2 regions of the Clostridium sp. AWRP genome follow, and region 1 is predicted to be linked to the other one. Evidence: riboswitches for the same ligand, from Rfam matches in the RefSeq annotation. Region 1 holds a riboswitch; the other holds the start of a gene.

Region 1 (8,500 bases):
CTTCATGGATGATTTTTGCGCATCACTTAAGGCATCATACGATTTTTCTACCCCATCAACTTTGTCTTTATCTGCTGAAGTAAGCTTATCCACATTTGGCAGTGCTGCTATGGCATTATTTACAGGCACTGTAGAATTCTTAACATCTGTACAGTCAAATATTGAGTTTCTTCCTTCATAATCCCTTACAAGTGAATCTATTCCTCTGCATATCTGCACTGGATCATAGGTTAAATTGTCATATTGGGTAGTTTTATTTTTGGCATCAAATCCTTCAAGTATAGCATCAAATATAGTCTTACCATCTTTTATATATTCCTTATCAAAAACATTAGCCTTGGCCATTCCAAGTGTCATGTACACCTGGGCGTTTGTCCATGGGTTATTTAAATCAAATGTACCATCAGTATTTACAAAGCCACCCCAAAAAGAACCCTTATAAGTCTGGGCATTTGAAAATTGAGCAAATGCATGGTCCATAGCCTGTTTTACATCATAATACTTGTCTCCTTCTTTTGCATTGGGATTATAATATGCTGCAATTGGCTGCAGCGCCATAGTCCACATATCAGGGGCAGTATTTTCTGCTACTACAGATCCATCTGCACCTTTTGACCCAAGTGCATTTTTTGCCCATACATGTATATTTTTTTCTATATCATCTTTACTAATATGTTTTCCATCGTTAGGAATGAAGTCCATATAATTATAAGAAGTTAATGCATAAACATCATACTGCGGCGTAAAATATTCCGGAGATACTTCTAAATAATTTTTATTTGATATAATATCCAATAAATTATAGGATTTTATATCTCTTGGGTCATATCCTATAGCAGTAATTGCAAGTACTAACTTTTCCCACTCGGTCATCTTTACATCCCCGGCTGCTATCCCTGCCTCTTTCATTTTTTCCAGTCCATTTTGTATATTCTTGAACCAGTCATCATAAAATCCTTTCCTTACACCTGTATATCCGGAACGGGCTGATGAAAATACTTCCCACACATAATCATTTAATACAACTGTACCTTCCATTCCAGGTGCAGCTGCTTTATTTCCATCCCATGTAAACTCTGGTACATCCCCCTGTGCTATCTTTAACTTATCATAAAGTATATTTTCTACTTCCTTTGCATTTTCTACCTGCTGTTTTTCCACATCCTGTGTAAGTGCTGCCGCACCATTGTCAAGAAGCTTGGCAGTAGATGGAATTACTTTGCCAAGTATAAACTGGTAATCTTCATTTGGAGTATAATTTATTTTTAATTTACTGGAATCAATACTTATAGGTACATTTCCTATAGTTGGTGCATCAAAAAATACATTTCCATCACAAGTAACATTATACTTGCTTATTAAATCGGCATCTTTACCAAATTCCGGAACTACCTTAAAAGTTGCCGTCGTTTTAAGACAATCATCTGTATTCTTAATAGGTTCAGTTCCAGGGACAAACATTTTGTCTGGGACTGTTACCTGCACATCTACTACTACCTTTGTTACTGTCTTAGTTGAACTATCAGGGTTTAAGTAAGGGTAGCCATCGTTTACAGAAGGATCTATCTTCCAGATCTTATCAAAGTCAAATCCAAGCTTTATGTAGCTGTCTTTATCTTTCATCTGTGCTGTAGTATAGCCTACAGGACTTCCCATAAAGGAAGGACTTGAAAATCCCAGTACATCACTATCATATGCACAGGTAGATGCACTGTCATCACCCAAACTTATAATTGGATGAAACTTATTTGATTTTCCTAAAATTTTACCATAAAAATAACTGTGATCCACGCTTCTACCTGGGTTCATACTCGTTTGTGTACAAATTCCACTACATCTACTGCCATCAGCTGTATTATCAAAAGTAACATTGCTATAACAATTATTTATATTCCCATCTATTTCATTCCAGTCATCATCTGTAAAAGCACTATCACCAACTATTCCTGCAACAGTACCATTACTATCTTCATTTGTTCTAATCATACCTTTTGTAGAACATTTAGATATTATCCCTGCACTTTGATTAGTAATCAACCCATAAGCTGCATCCTCAATTGAAGTTGAAGTAATTACTTTACTTGCATCTGTAACGGTTACATTTGCATTAACTTTAACATCTTCTACAATTCCGTCTTTTCCCACAATCCCAAACAAACCGGATACTGCATCTGTATAACTACTTATAGTGTTAAACTTTCCGTCAAAAGTACCATCAAAATTTTTATTAGTTGTAAAGGATTTTAAAGGAACACTTGATTTACTTATATCAATATCATGTATCAAAATAACTTTTTTGCCTGAATAGTCTATGCCATTATCGATATCTCCTCTGAGTTTGTTCAAGTCATCTACTGAACTTACAGTATAGTTTCCATCTGTATCCTGGGTTAAAGATGGCATTGATACCGATGGTGAAGCATCTGCCCTAGCAGTATATGGTGCAAATGTCATTAAAGTAAATATAAGCATCATAACAAGACTGATTTTTTTCCATATCCTTTTCACTTTGTTCTCCTTTCTAATTTTTCTAAAATTATATAATAAATACCAGGTTAAAAAATACATCTTAACCCGGTATCAATCTAAAAGATTTGCTTAATCAATTAGGGAAAATCTGCTTTTATTATAAAGCACCAGCTGCAGCATCAACATTCTTTTGTTTAGCTTGTAAAGTTTCTAATTGAGTTAATGCATTTGTATAAGCTGTATCTGTTTTATTTGCATGATTTGCCATTTTTGCTATAAGTGTTGTTTTATCTGCTCTTGTAAAAAATGGATCAACAAGTTTAGTAGTCGCCCAGTTATAATATCCATCAGAAGTAACCTGAGTTGGTAAATATGCACTATTTAGCCCCATATCTGCTCCCATTGCTGCTGTAAATTCCCAACGAATTACAGCTCCATCTGGTACATTATCTAATGCTGTACTTCCGTTATAATAAGTACTGTCATGATTCAATTCATTATTTACTGTAAACATCCAACCTGAAATTCCATCGCATTCCTTTTCACTTAAATAATTTACATCGGTAACAATAGGTTGATGTGGTAAATCTTTTCTGAAAACAATACCTTTAGTTAATTTTTTAAGATTGTTCGTAAATAAATAATCTTTAAAAGCATCTTGATTATCTGTAGCATCCTTAAAACCTGTTATATAACTTCCATACTGGCTTGAAACTATATTTACATTTCCATCACCTACAGCCTGTTTTGTAGCATCAGCAATAGTATTCGTATCACTGAGTGTAACTTTTACTGGCTGTAAAATAGGTGCTTGTCCTAAAACATTTTTCTCAACATCCACATAGACAGTCTTTGTTTGAGCAGCTGAGGCAGCATGAACACTGTTAAAAGCAGATGGTGCAGCCGCAGCTCCCAAAGTTAATGTTGTTATACACAAAGTTGCAAATAATTTGTTTTTTAATCTTCTAATCATTTTATACACTCCTCCAAATTTTTAATTGTTGCTTGTCCAAATTTAAAAGACAATGATAAAATTTTTATATCACCTCCTGGAAATTAAAATGTAATGGCAATCATATTTTTAACCTTTGTGAAAAATAAACTAGGTGGTAATTCAGGTGAGATTAAGTTAACGTAAAAATATATTTGTGTAAATAAAAGATAAAAAGAGACCCTCTTTCTTTCGAAGGTCTCCAGTATACGACATGAATTTATGAATATTTAATGTAAACAGATGTTATTGGCATTGAATACTTACCTTTCCCACCGAAAGAACCATATACACTTGTAACAGGCAGGTATACTGGCTTGGTATCATCTTACTTTTCACACCTTCCCAAAGATTATATCTTCAGTGGCATATTGTGAATTTCATCTTCCTTACAGCAGCGGGGGCTGCAGTGGCTTTTAACCACTTTCCCTATTAATTCCTTAAAAAGAAACCTGTTCAATATTATTATTTAATTTACAATTGTCATTACTTTCATGTTACATCTCTTTTATTTATTTGTCAATAATTTATAAAATTTTTATTAAATTAATGTGAACCACAATATTATGACTTTTGTTATTAAATACTGTCTAGTAAGCTTGTCCTAAAAATGCCTGTCACTTAATTCAGTATCATTTTTTAGGATTTATATTGATTTCTCCAAAAGTATTCTCATAATTTTCAATTGATTTCAATAAAATCATACTCATGCTCTTTGCTTGTTGTGGGCTCATAAATATTTTTACACTATCTTCTACATCTTTTTTGTATACTTTCATAAATTCTAACTGAAAATCGTATACAGTTCCGGAAAGTTCCACCCTATTTGAATATAATTCCTTCTCTTCTTCTAATTTCATATTTTCATCCATAAGATTCACCCTTGCCTTTCATATTTTTTGTTTAATTTATTTCTTTAATTATCTCGTAGCTTTATATAATATCTAATAACTAAAAAAGAACCACTAGGGTTCTCTCATGTCAATATAACCGTTTACTTTTAATTATAAGCAGTTTAAAATATCAACCTCTTCCCCTCCGAAAGAATTAACTACATATCAGGCAGGCTTCCTGGCTCAGATTCATCTTACTCCCCTGTCTTCCCGGATATAAATCCAGTGACATAATTAAGGTTTCATCCTCCATACAGTAACGGTGGGCTGCAGTGTTTATTACACTTTTCCTTTTAACTATCACGTTTGACAGCACCTAATACTAAATATTAAATTTTTATTATCTTTATATTAAGGTTAGTACATATTTTTTCAAAAGTCAACATTATTTTCCTGAAAAACTTGTACAGGTAATAAAAAGCTTCTACAGAATAACTAATTCATCCTATAGAAGCTTTTTTATTGTTTATTTATTTTGACTGGACAGGTATATCTATAATATCTGAAAGAGGATTCATATTTTCAAGACTGTCCCATACAAATGCCTTCAATTTATATATTCCTTTTTCTGGAAGTTTCATAATACCTGTTAAAATAGATGAATCTCCATTTTTTATCGTCTGCTTACCGCATATATAATTGATGAATTTACCACTCTCATTATATAGTGCTACTAATAGTGATGCATCCTTGTCTTTACCAGAATTATTCTCTGCCTTTACAGATACTTTCGCATCATTGCCTAATTTAAATGAAATATCCTTTGTCAAATTAGTTATCTTTATTGGTTTTGGCGTATTATTTTCCGTAACAGTAACTGTACACTGTGCCTTTGCATCCTTGTTGTCTTCAGACACTGCTGTTATTGTTGCTGTTCCTGCCTTTACTGCTGTTACCTTTCCGTTTTCATCTACTGCTGCTATAGTTTTATCACTGCTTGACCAATCTACTTTTTTATTTGCTGCATTATTCGGCGTTACAGCTACTGTAAGCTGCAGTGTATCTCCTTCTGTAAGACTTGTACTTGTCTTGTCAAGACTTATACCTGTTACGCTTACTGGCTGCGGCGGTATATCCTTAGTTACTGTTACAGCACAAACTCCTCCATAACTATCATCATCTGTTTTTGCATAAATATATGCCGTTCCTGGATTAACTCCTGTTATTACACCTTCACTTGAAACTTTAGCCACATTTGCATCAGTACTTCCCCATACAACCCCTTTATCTGATGGAATTTCATTTGCAATTTTTTGAACTCCACCTGTTTTTATTGATATCTGACCGGGTGATAGTTTAGCATTTTTACCACAAATTATCATGGTAGAATCAGGATATTTTGTGTCTTTAGTATTGTCCTTAGTAAAACTTGTATCTGTTAAGTCTAATACAGAAAGATTGGTACAACCCGAAAAACATCCATTTCCCAATTGTGTTACACTACCTGGTATTTTCATATATTCCAGTGACGTGCAGCCACTGAAAGCTAAGTTGCCTACACTTTTAACCGTATTTGAAATTTCTACAGAAGCTAAAAGTTTACTATTTGAAAAACATGAAAAAGGAATACTTGGTATTCCTTCAGGTAATTTAATAGAAGTCAGTTTACTAGAAGCAAATGCAAACATTTTATTTTTTATGTCTTTCATACCTGTACATCCACTAAAGTCCAAACCCTTTGGTATTGTCCAGTCAAATTTAAGTTTTTTAAAACTAAGGTTTGTTAAATCTTTGTTATCCGACAGGTTTATAGCTGATACTCCTTTAAGATATTTCATTACATCCATATCACTATCGGTAATATCTAAATTTGAAAGGTCAATAGTTCCTTTTATAGATGCTAGATCATCCGGTGTGAAATATCCCTCATAGTCACTGTCTTTTCCTGCTGCTAGGGCAAGTTTGTTTTTCAACTTTACATTATTAATAACAATAGCTCCCTGACCATCAACAACTGTTACAGCACAAGATGCCGTTTTATTTCCATCTTCAGTATTTGCAGTTATAGTTGCGGTTCCTACTTTTATTGCCGTTACTTTTCCACTTTTATCTACCGCTGCTACTGTAGGATCACTACTTGACCAATCCACCTTTGGGTTAGTTGCATCGTTTGGTGTTATGGTTGGCATAAGCTGCAATGCAGCTTTTGGTATCAACTTAACACTTGTTTTGTCGAGAATTATTCCCGTCACACTTACATTTTCTTTTATTGTTATTGTGCACTGTGCTTTTGCATCCCTGTTGTCTTCAGATACGGCTGTTATTACGGCTGTTCCTTTTTTTAATGCTGTTACCTTTCCATTTTCATCCACTGATGCCACTGTAGGATCACTGCTTGACCAATCTATTTTTGTATTAGTTGCATATTTAGGCGTTATAGCCACTGTAAGCTGCAGTGTATCTCCTTTCATTAGATATGCACTCGTTTTATCAAGACCTATTCCTGTTACTTTTACTGGCTGTGATTGTGACAGCTTTTTCTCTGCGTCAGTCAATTTATCCATCGTTTCCTGCTTTATTGAAGCTTTTTTAACATCACTTAATTTATCATATGCATCTCTTGCGGCATCAACCTTTTCCTTATCAGCTGAAGTAATTTTATATACATCCGGCAGTGCTGCTATTGCATTGTTTACAGGGACTGTAGAATCTTTGACATCTGTACAATCAAAAATTGAGACTCTGCCTTCAGCTGCACGTACAAGCGAATCCAATCCCCTACATATTTGTGCAGATTCATAAGATGAATTATCAAAATCAGTAGTACCATTTTTCACATCAAACTTCTCAAGTACACCATCCAAAATAGTCTTGCCGTCTTTTATATACATCTTGTCAAAAATATTGGCATGTGCCATTCCAAGTGTCATATACACCTGGGCATTGGTCCAGGCATTATTTAAATCAATTTTGCCATCAAGATCTACACTGCCGCCCCAGAAAGATCCCTTATAAGTCTGGGCATTTGAAAACTGTGCAAATACATGATCCATAGCCTGCTTTACGTCATAGTACTTGTCTCCTGGTTTTGCATCTGGATTATAATAAGCTGCAATTGGTTGTAATTTCATAGTCCACATATCAGGAGTAGTATTTCCTATTACTGCTGACCCATCAGCACCTTTTGACCCAAGTGCACCCTTGGCCCATTCATGTATATATCCATCTAAATCATCTTTAGTAATGTGCTTTCCATCATTAGGAATAAGATCAATATAATTACGAGAAGTTAATGCATAAATTGCATACTGCGGCGTAAAATATTGATTTGATGCTTTCACATACTCCTTATTTGAAATTATGTCTATTAAATCATAAGCTTTTATATCTCTTGGATCATAGCCTATAGCAGTAATTGCCAGAACTAACTTCTCCCATTCCGTCATCTTTACATCCCGAGCAGTTACCCCTGCATCTTTCATTTTCTGCAAGCCTGTCTGTATACTCTTAAACCAGTCATCATAATATCCTGCTCTTATTCCCGTATAGCCAGAACGTGCCGATGAAAATATTCCCCAGTCCTCATCTGAAAAAGTAACAGTTCCTTCTTTTCCTGGAGCTGCAGATTTGTCTCCACCCCAGCTAAATTTAGGTACATCTCCTGTAATACCTAGTTTGGTGCCTAATTTGGTATAAAGAATATCTTCTGCCTTTTTTGCATCTTCAATCTGCTGCTTTTGTTCATCTTGTGTAGGTCCTGCTGCACCATTATCAAGGAGTTTAGCAGTTGACGACAGAACTTTACCAAGTACAAACTGATAATCCTCATTTGAATTATAATTTATCTTAACCTTACTGGTATCAATATCTATAGGCACGTCTCCAATAGTTGGTGCATTTAAAAATACATCTCCACTATAGGTTGCGCTAACATTATATTTGCTTATTAGCTCTTTATCTTCATCAGATCTTGGAACTATTTTAAAAGTTGCCGTTGTCTTAAGACTATCATCTGTATTATAAATAATTGGGGAAGTAGGAACAATATAAGTTTTATCATCAGCCGTTACCTGCACATCTACAGTCACTTTTGCTGCTGTTTTTTGTGTGTTTTCTGAATTTAAATATGGATATCCATTATTTGAAGAATCTATTTTCCAGGTTTTATCAAAATCAAAGTCTAGAGCTGTATATGTATCTTTATTTT
Region 2 (8,500 bases), 2.1 Mb from region 1:
CTTTGAAAGATAACGGTGAAATAGAATTATTTTCAAGAACCAGCAAAGACGAATTAAACAAAGAGCGAATGAGAACAGGCTGCATAATAGAAACACCCAGCTTTTTTCCTTACCTCTCAGGCAAAAAAAATCTTGAATACTATAGAATTCAAAAAGGAATTCCTGAAAAAGACTGTGTGGATAAAGTGCTTAATATAGTGGGTCTTTCAGATACAGGTAATAAAAAATTCAAACATTATTCTCTTGGCATGAAGCAGCGTCTTGGCCTGGCCCTAGCTTTAATTGCAAGTCCAGATTTTTTAATTTTAGATGAACCTATAAATGGTCTTGATCCTGTTGGAATAGTAATGTTTAGAGATATATTAAAAAAATTAAACAGAGAAAAAAATACAACTATATTAATTTCAAGCCACATTTTGGGAGAACTTTCTCAGCTTGCTACTACTTATGGCTTTATAGATAATGGGAAACTCATAGAACAGATTTCTGCAAAGGATTTAGAGGAAAAGTGCAGAGAATATTTGTCGGTAAAAGTAGACGATGCAGCTCATGCTTCTCTTATACTTGAAAAGAATTTAAACTGCACTTCCTATCAAGTGCTTCCTGAGAACGAAATTAAGATTTTTAAATACCTAGATAAGCCTGAAATGATAAGTGAAGCTTTTATAAAAAATGGTATTAAAGTATATTCCATAAGTAAGACATGTGGAAATCTAGAAAATTACTTCATGGATTTAATTGGAGGTGACATCAATGCTTAATTATATAAAAGCTGAACTTTACAAAGGTTTAAATAGACTTTCTTATAAAGTTACTCTATTAGTCCTAGTTTTACTATCAGTGAGCGCAAATGCACTATTTACAGGTCCTAAAGTCACAGTTTTTGAATCTCTGGATATGGCTATGAGCTGCCTTCCTGCAGTAGTTTTTCTAGTTATGATGTATATTGATGTCACAGAAGAATTAAAGGATAAAACCTTAAGAAATGTAATGGTTTCAGGCTTATCAAGAGAAAAACTATATATTTCAAAAGTAATTATTCCTATAATTTTATCTTTTATAACCTGCTTATTAGTATTAATTTTTTTTGTAGGAAGCACCTTTTTATTTCTTAAACCCGGAAATTTAAGTCCTGCATTTTTAATAAACTTATCATTAAGGATTTTATGCGCCATACCACTTTATATAGCTGCAATTAGTTTTGGTGTATTCCTCAGCTTTATATTAAAAAATCAATATGCATATGCCTATACTTATGCAGCTATATTTGCTTTAATGGGCAATTTTATAAAATTGCTTTGTGCACTTGTATCCAATAAATTTTATGGAATTTACAACATTTTAATTACTACTAACATAAATGCGCTAACTCCAATAAAAAATCCAAACTTAACTTTGCTGCAAATGCTCCCTTCTGCAGGACTGGGATTTGCATATACTATTATTTTTACTATAATAGGTATTATAATATTTAGAAAAATGGAAATCAAATAACTTGAAAGGGTGATATATATGTACTTGTTTATTATAATTTTATTAGGAATTTTGGCAGGTATAAGTATCACCCTGCTTTTTCTTACAAGAAGTGAAATCAAACATATAACTGTCAACTTGAAGAAAATAAACGACATAGATACAAACCAAAAAGTGACATTGTCCTTTCAAAACCGCAGTCTTCAAAATTTAGCCATAGAAATAAACAAAAATATAGATAAAAAACAGCAGACAGAAGTAAAGTACAAACATATGGATATGGAACTCAGGCAGGCTATAGCAAACATTTCCCATGACCTGCGTACTCCCCTTACCTCCATTATAGGATATATTCAACTTATAAAAAGTGATGACCTATCAAAAGATGAAAAAAATGAATATATGGACATCATACTAAATCGTGCAAAATCTTTAAAAATGCTTATATCAGGTTTTTTTGACCTATCAAGGCTTGAAGCTAATGAATATGCTTTTGAATTAGAGTCTATCTCACTTTCAAATATACTCTGCGAACTAATAGCATCTTTTTACAACGATTTTACAAATAAAGAAATTGAACCTTTAATTGAAATTGATGAAAGTGTATCTGAAATTATAGGAGATGAAAATGCAATAAGACGTGTATTTTCAAATCTCATTCAAAATGCTTTAAAACACGGTAATAAGTTTATTTCCGTATCTCTAAAAAAAGATGGAAATTACATTGTAACTACATTTGCGAATAATGCCGATAACTTAAAACCAGACGATATAGATCACCTATTTGAACGATTTTTTACAGGAGATCGTACGAGAACAGGTAAAAACACTGGATTAGGTCTTGCCATAACAAAAGCTTTGGTTGAACAGATGGGACACAGCATTACTGCTAATTTAAAAGACAACAAACTAAGTATCATTATAAAGTGGAAAATTTCTTAATTTTATACAAATGCAAGGTCTGGTGACTATCCACCTTTATATATGTATGTACTATTTTCATTTTATAAGTTCCTATCAAAATTAAAATTGTGATATAATTTGCATATACAAATTTATGAAATAAACTAATAAAAGCCCTAAGGTGGTAAGAAAAATGACAATACAAGTATATTTAGTTTTTATCCTAACTTTTATTATTTATGTTATAGGAACATTAGCATATTCTACTAGAACTGTGGGAATAAAAACTGGTAGAATTGCAGTATCTTTTGCTGTATTTAATATTTTTGTACTTATACAAAGAACAGCTAATACTATTCAAGCTCCATTGTTAGCAAAAACTATTGAAAATGGCATAAATACAGGTCATTCTAGTAACTTACTGTATATTTTTAGATGGATAGTTTTTTCTATTACTTTAGCCACAATAGTTGGTGCAATTTTAATGCCAACTTTTATAAAAATATTTAGCAAATTGGTTATATCATTTAGTATTTATAGATCTTTACCTAAATTGATGATTCATGCATTTTCAAAATCAGGAATTGAGCAGTTTAAAAATAGTATTTCAATTCCCAAAAAAGAAAATTTATCTGAATTAAGGAACTTTAGAAAAACTCCTAAAAAGATAATTTTATTAAACATTATTGCATTTTCTATATCTAGTATAAGTATTTTATCATCATTATATGCTGGATGCTTAGATCCTAGTTTAAGAACCACTTGCAGCACTTTAGCATCTGTAATTAACAGTATTTCAACAATATTCATGTTTATATTTATTGATCCATATTTATCTATGATGACAGATGATGTGATAAGAGGAGAACGTACAGAATTGGAATTTAACCGCTGCATAATTTTTATTGTGGGTGGATTGATTATCGGAAGTATATTAGCACAATTAATATTAGTGCCTGCTTCACATCTGATAGTACTTATAGCAAGATTAATTTAGTTGATTTGAAAATTTGTTTTAATTTTTAAACTGTAAGGTTTAGTTTCTAACTTAAAAATCAACTTATACGCAGGCATATTTTTACAATAATGATGCTCTTTTAAATATTTTGTACATAAGCCTTAGGAAAAAATTCGTAAAAACTTAGAACTTTTGAATTGTCTGAGGTACGAGTTTTCAAAAGTTCTTAGCTTTTTTAGAATTTTTTACTTAGGCTTATTAAAATATTTAACGTGTTTGTGTTTGTAAAAATATTCGGAGCATAAATTTATTTTTTGTTTAGTAATCTACACTTTAGGCTTCAAACGTACTAAATGCCTCTAAGAATTTATCAATATTCCCTTCAGTATGCTTTACATTTAAAAATACAGCTTCAAATTGAGAAGGAGCAATATAAATGCCTTTGCTTATCATATGTTGAAAATACTTCGCAAAAAGAGCAGTATCACATTTTTTAGCATCTTCATAATTTCTAACTTCTGAATCTTTAGTAAAGAATATAGCAAACATTGCTCCGCACCTATTTACTACAACATTTATGTCCTTCTTTTTTGCTACATCTTTTATTCCCTGTTCCAATTTTGCACCTAATTTTTCAAGATGTTCATAGTAATCAGGATTGTCATGTAATTTCTTTAAAGTTGCAATTCCTGCAGCCATTACAAGAGGATTTCCGGACATCGTTCCTGCCTGATAAACAGGTCCCATTGGTGAAAGTTTCTCCATAATTTCTTTTCTACCGCCGTAGGCACCACAAGGAAGACCTCCTCCTATAATTTTTGCAAAAGTAGTTATATCTGGTTTTATTCCATAAATGCTCTGAGCACCTTTATAGGCCACTCTAAATCCACTCATTACTTCATCAAAAATAAGCAAGCTTCCATTTTTATCACAAATACTGCGAAGCCCCTTTAAGAAACTGGCATCTCCAGGAATTACCCCCATATTTCCTGCTACTGGTTCCACTATAATTGCTGCAATATCTTTGCCATGTTTCTCAAAAATTTTCTCCACACTAGAAAGATCATTATATTTAGCTATTAGAGTATTTTTTACACTGTCTTCAGGAACTCCAGCACTTCCCGGAATTCCTTCTGTCATGACTCCAGAACCTGCTTCTACTAAAAAATCATCAAAATGGCCGTGATAACAGCCTGCAAATTTTATTATCTTATTTTTTCCAGTACATCCCCTAGCAAGCTTTACTGCACTCATAGTTGCTTCTGTTCCTGAATTTACCATTCTAAGCATTTCTACATTATCCAAAGTAGTACATACATATTTTGCGAGCTCCAATTCAAGCTCTGTAGTAGCACCAAAAGATATAGCATTTTCACTCGTGTCCTTTATAGCCTTTACCACATCATCATCACAGTGTCCCAAAATCATAGGGCCCCAGGAACATACAAAATCTATGTATTTATTATCATCTTCATCATAGATATAAGCTCCTTTTCCCCTCTTTATAACAGGTGGATTCAATGGCACATCTTTAAATGCTCTAACAGGACTATTTACTCCTCCTGGCATGTATAATTTAGATTCATTAAATATATCATCATTTCTCATTAAGTTTTACATCTCCATTTCTTCATCATTAACAGAATATTTTATTTATAAGCTTTAAATATTCATCTTCTTTTCCTTGAAGTTTTGCTTCTTTTAATACATCTATAGCCCTGTTTATATAAACTTTGGCTGTACTCTGTATCATAGTTTGTACGAGTACTTCATTATCCTTTGTATACCTTTTATTTTTAAAAGTCTCTATTCTCTTTTCACATATTTCACTTCCGAAATTTTTCATCTTCTGTATTTCCGGTGAAAGCTCATCTAAGGACTGCCATTTTATGAATTCATCTATATATTCCTTGATGATATACCTGTACTTTTCCATCTTTTCTTTTCGCATAATCTTATTATTTTCATCAATGCTACTTATATTATCTATGTCATATACTTTTACATCCGGAAGAGTTAATACATCTGCATCTACATCTTTAGGTACTGCAAGATCAAATATGAGAAATTTCTTTTTAGGAAGTTCTTCTTTGTAGACTACAGCATGAGGTGCAGAAGTACAGCTTATAATACAATCCACATTGCTATAATAAGCTTTTCTTTCTTTAAAAGTTATAAACTTAATCCAATTACAATTTTCATATAAGTCTTTAACTTTATTCAAATCACGCACTACGATATATACAATTTCAGTATTCAAACCAGCTAAATATTTGAGTACAAGCTTTCCTATTTCTCCAAACCCAATTACCATATACCTTTTTACTTTGCTCTTTTCTGCCTCTTTAACAGCTATTGATGGTACAGATACAGGTATTTTATACATTTCACAGTCATTCTTAAACTTCTTACCACAAGTTATTGCATTCTGAAATAGCCTCTGAAGCTGTCCTTTTATAGTCTTAGCTTTTAATGCCATATTATATGCAGTCTTAATTTGTCCTAAAATTTGATCTTCTCCCAAAATTTTAGAATGGAAACCACAACTTACTTCCATTAAATGCTTAATAGCATCTTTATTCTTTGCATAGAAGGTATATGTAGTAAGTTCTATACTCCAACCTAAAGCATTAAATACAGCATTTATTATTTCTTCCCCTTGTGTATTAGAATCCACATATATTTCTGTTCTGTTACAAGTACTCAAAATTAAAACGTTTCCCGTAATTTTATAAACATTCTTTAACTTATTTTCTAATTTTGACGATACAATAGAGAACCTTTGCCTTATTTCAATATCACATTCACTTTTTACCCCTATAAGTTGTATCATTTTATCAACTCCAATATTACAACTATATTATTATAATTAAAATATAACTTTACTATATACCTAAAAAACCTTTTAACTAAGTGTTAAAAGGTATTCACACATAAAACATAAGTAATAAATGCTTTATTTATTACAATGCCCCCTATCACTTGTAGAGTTAATGGCCTATTATATAGGCAGGTCTTCTGACTTAAGCTTCATCATCTAAGTACGCCTTCCCTATTTACAAGTGGCTTGTCCTACTTAAATTCACCTAATACAGCTACAAGATAGTTCAGGATTTTTACCTGATTCCCTTTTAATTAAATATAATTAAACCTATACTATTATTTATTAAATTTTATTTTACAACATTAATTTTCATTTTAATTATAACATTATCATAAAAAGAATCAACTTATACACAATCATATTTTTAAGTTAAGAATTGATAATTAAGAATGAATAGTAAAGGTGAATTTTTCTCCTCTACGCTGCGAAAAATTTTAAATTTGAAACTTATTGAATCTTTGGATAAGTGATGCTATGTTTCATATTTTCTGAAGTACTAACGGAAGAAAATCATCCATAACTATTAATTCTTAACTCTTAATTTTTAATTATTAAAAATATCCGGAGTATAAGTTTATTTTTTTGTTTAGAAACTCTACCTCTATTTTACAGTGCCTTTTAAATCATACAGTGTTTCATTGTCCATGCGGCCCATTCCTTGAAAATGTAAGTTGCTGTTTCTTGTTGAGTTACTATCTATTTCACTATTAGCAGTATTATTAGTAGAACTTTCACTTTTTTGAGCTTGAGAATTAGTAGTATCTTTCCATTCAGTAGTTGAAACAGCTTTGCCATTTTTCTGAATCCAATTCATTATATCCTGAGAATCTCTTCCTCCCATACCTCCTGTAAGTACATATCTCACCTCACCTTTTTTAACCATTTGTTTAAATTGATCAAGAGAAAGTATCTTGTCAGATCCTGAGAAACCTCCAAGAGCCATTACGCTTTTGCCGCTTTCAATTATTATATCTTCAGCAGAAGCAGAACTTGAAACTACAAGAGCATATTTTTCATTTGAAGTATGACTTTCAAGGAATTTTATAAGCTTTGAATTCCTACTGCTATTCTGTCCATCCATCATCATGAAATTGTTCGATTTTCCATTTGATAAAAGCTCCAATCCTGCAGCAGGCAAAGAACTCAAGCTGTGAGTTATAGCAGCAGCAGAGCCGATAGCAGGTGTTACTAAAATTCCTACAAGTGCAAGTGCTCCAAATATTTTAGCAAACCCTTCATTATTACCTTGTTCCAAATTTCCTTTCTTGACTAATCTGTATATTATAAGCAGTGCAGAAGATGCAAAACACAATATGATAGCTGCTATAATTATAGATTTTATAATAGTGGATATAGTAGTAAAATAAGATAACATCAAAAGATGTACCAATCCTTCTACAATAAATGCTACAGGCATTATCCATGATTTTATACTGCCTTCCTTATATAGCTTCCACATTGAAGTAAGTCCTATTCCACATAAAGCTGCAATTGGAGGGGCCATCATACTTAAATAATATGGATGAAACAATCCTTTAGTACAGCTGAAATATATGAATTCAGGTATCAGCCATAATGCCCATAATGTTACCCCTAATTTTTTCTTATTATCAAATGGAAATTTAAGCTTTTCTACTATTACAGCTGCAGCAAGTCCAAATATAGCTAAAGGTAAAAACCAAACTATCTGGTCTGACAAAACATTTTTAGAAAATAATCTAGTAACACCTGCTGTTGTCTGTCCTCCAAAGCTTCCTGAAAGTCCATTTGATCCGCCAGGTCCACCACCTTGATTTTGGGAATTGCCTTGTGTATTCTGACCTCCCGGACCTCCTTGTGGACCTTTGGAAGAATTTTCCGAATTTTGTAGAGGTATCATTGCACCAGGAACATTACTGTTTCCACTTTGTGAATTTGCTTGATTTTTGCTGAAACCACTTCTAAATTCTTTAGATTGAGGATTTCTTCCCTTTCCTGATGCTCCTCTACCCATACCACCATTAGTACTGCTAAGTCTCTCCAGTCCATTATGTCCAAATATAAGTTCAGTAACAGTGTTATTTGTGCTGCTTCCTACAAAAGGTCTGTTTTGTGATGGAATCAAGTCAACTGCTATTGCCCATGATAAAGATATTACTCCAAGAATAAGTGTACTTATAATCAAGTGTTTTATTCTTTGTTTTACAGGTACAGCTGAAGAAATCAAATAAGTTATATATAGAGCAGGAGCTATCATATACGCCTGAAGCATTTTTATATTAAACCCTAATCCTACAAGAACC

Evidence for each region. Region 1 has a riboswitch for cobalamin ahead of DMR38_RS11595 (DUF3467 domain-containing protein). Riboswitches for the same ligand answer to the same signal wherever they lie in the genome.
Region 2: another riboswitch for cobalamin. It lies ahead of hemA (glutamyl-tRNA reductase); the one in region 1 lies ahead of DMR38_RS11595 (DUF3467 domain-containing protein).

What each region holds. Positions count from the first base shown of each region.
Region 1 covers NZ_CP029758.2:2,518,570-2,527,069, forward strand. Annotated here, with positions in the region: gene DMR38_RS11585 (cell surface protein) at 1-2,508, opposite strand, end outside; gene DMR38_RS11590 (hypothetical protein) at 2,627-3,442, opposite strand; cobalamin riboswitch at 3,745-3,931, opposite strand; gene DMR38_RS11595 (DUF3467 domain-containing protein) at 4,093-4,332, opposite strand; cobalamin riboswitch at 4,504-4,688, opposite strand; gene DMR38_RS22305 (Ig-like domain-containing protein) at 4,824-8,500, opposite strand, start outside.
Region 2 covers NZ_CP029758.2:408,462-416,961, reverse strand. Annotated here, with positions in the region: gene DMR38_RS01915 (ATP-binding cassette domain-containing protein) at 1-761, shown strand, start outside; gene DMR38_RS01910 (ABC transporter permease subunit) at 754-1,494, shown strand; gene DMR38_RS01905 (HAMP domain-containing sensor histidine kinase) at 1,513-2,415, shown strand; gene DMR38_RS01900 (lipid II flippase Amj family protein) at 2,570-3,373, shown strand; gene hemL (glutamate-1-semialdehyde 2,1-aminomutase) at 3,668-4,942, opposite strand; gene hemA (glutamyl-tRNA reductase) at 4,971-6,167, opposite strand; cobalamin riboswitch at 6,325-6,504, opposite strand; gene DMR38_RS01885 (glycosyltransferase family 39 protein) at 6,820-8,500, opposite strand, start outside.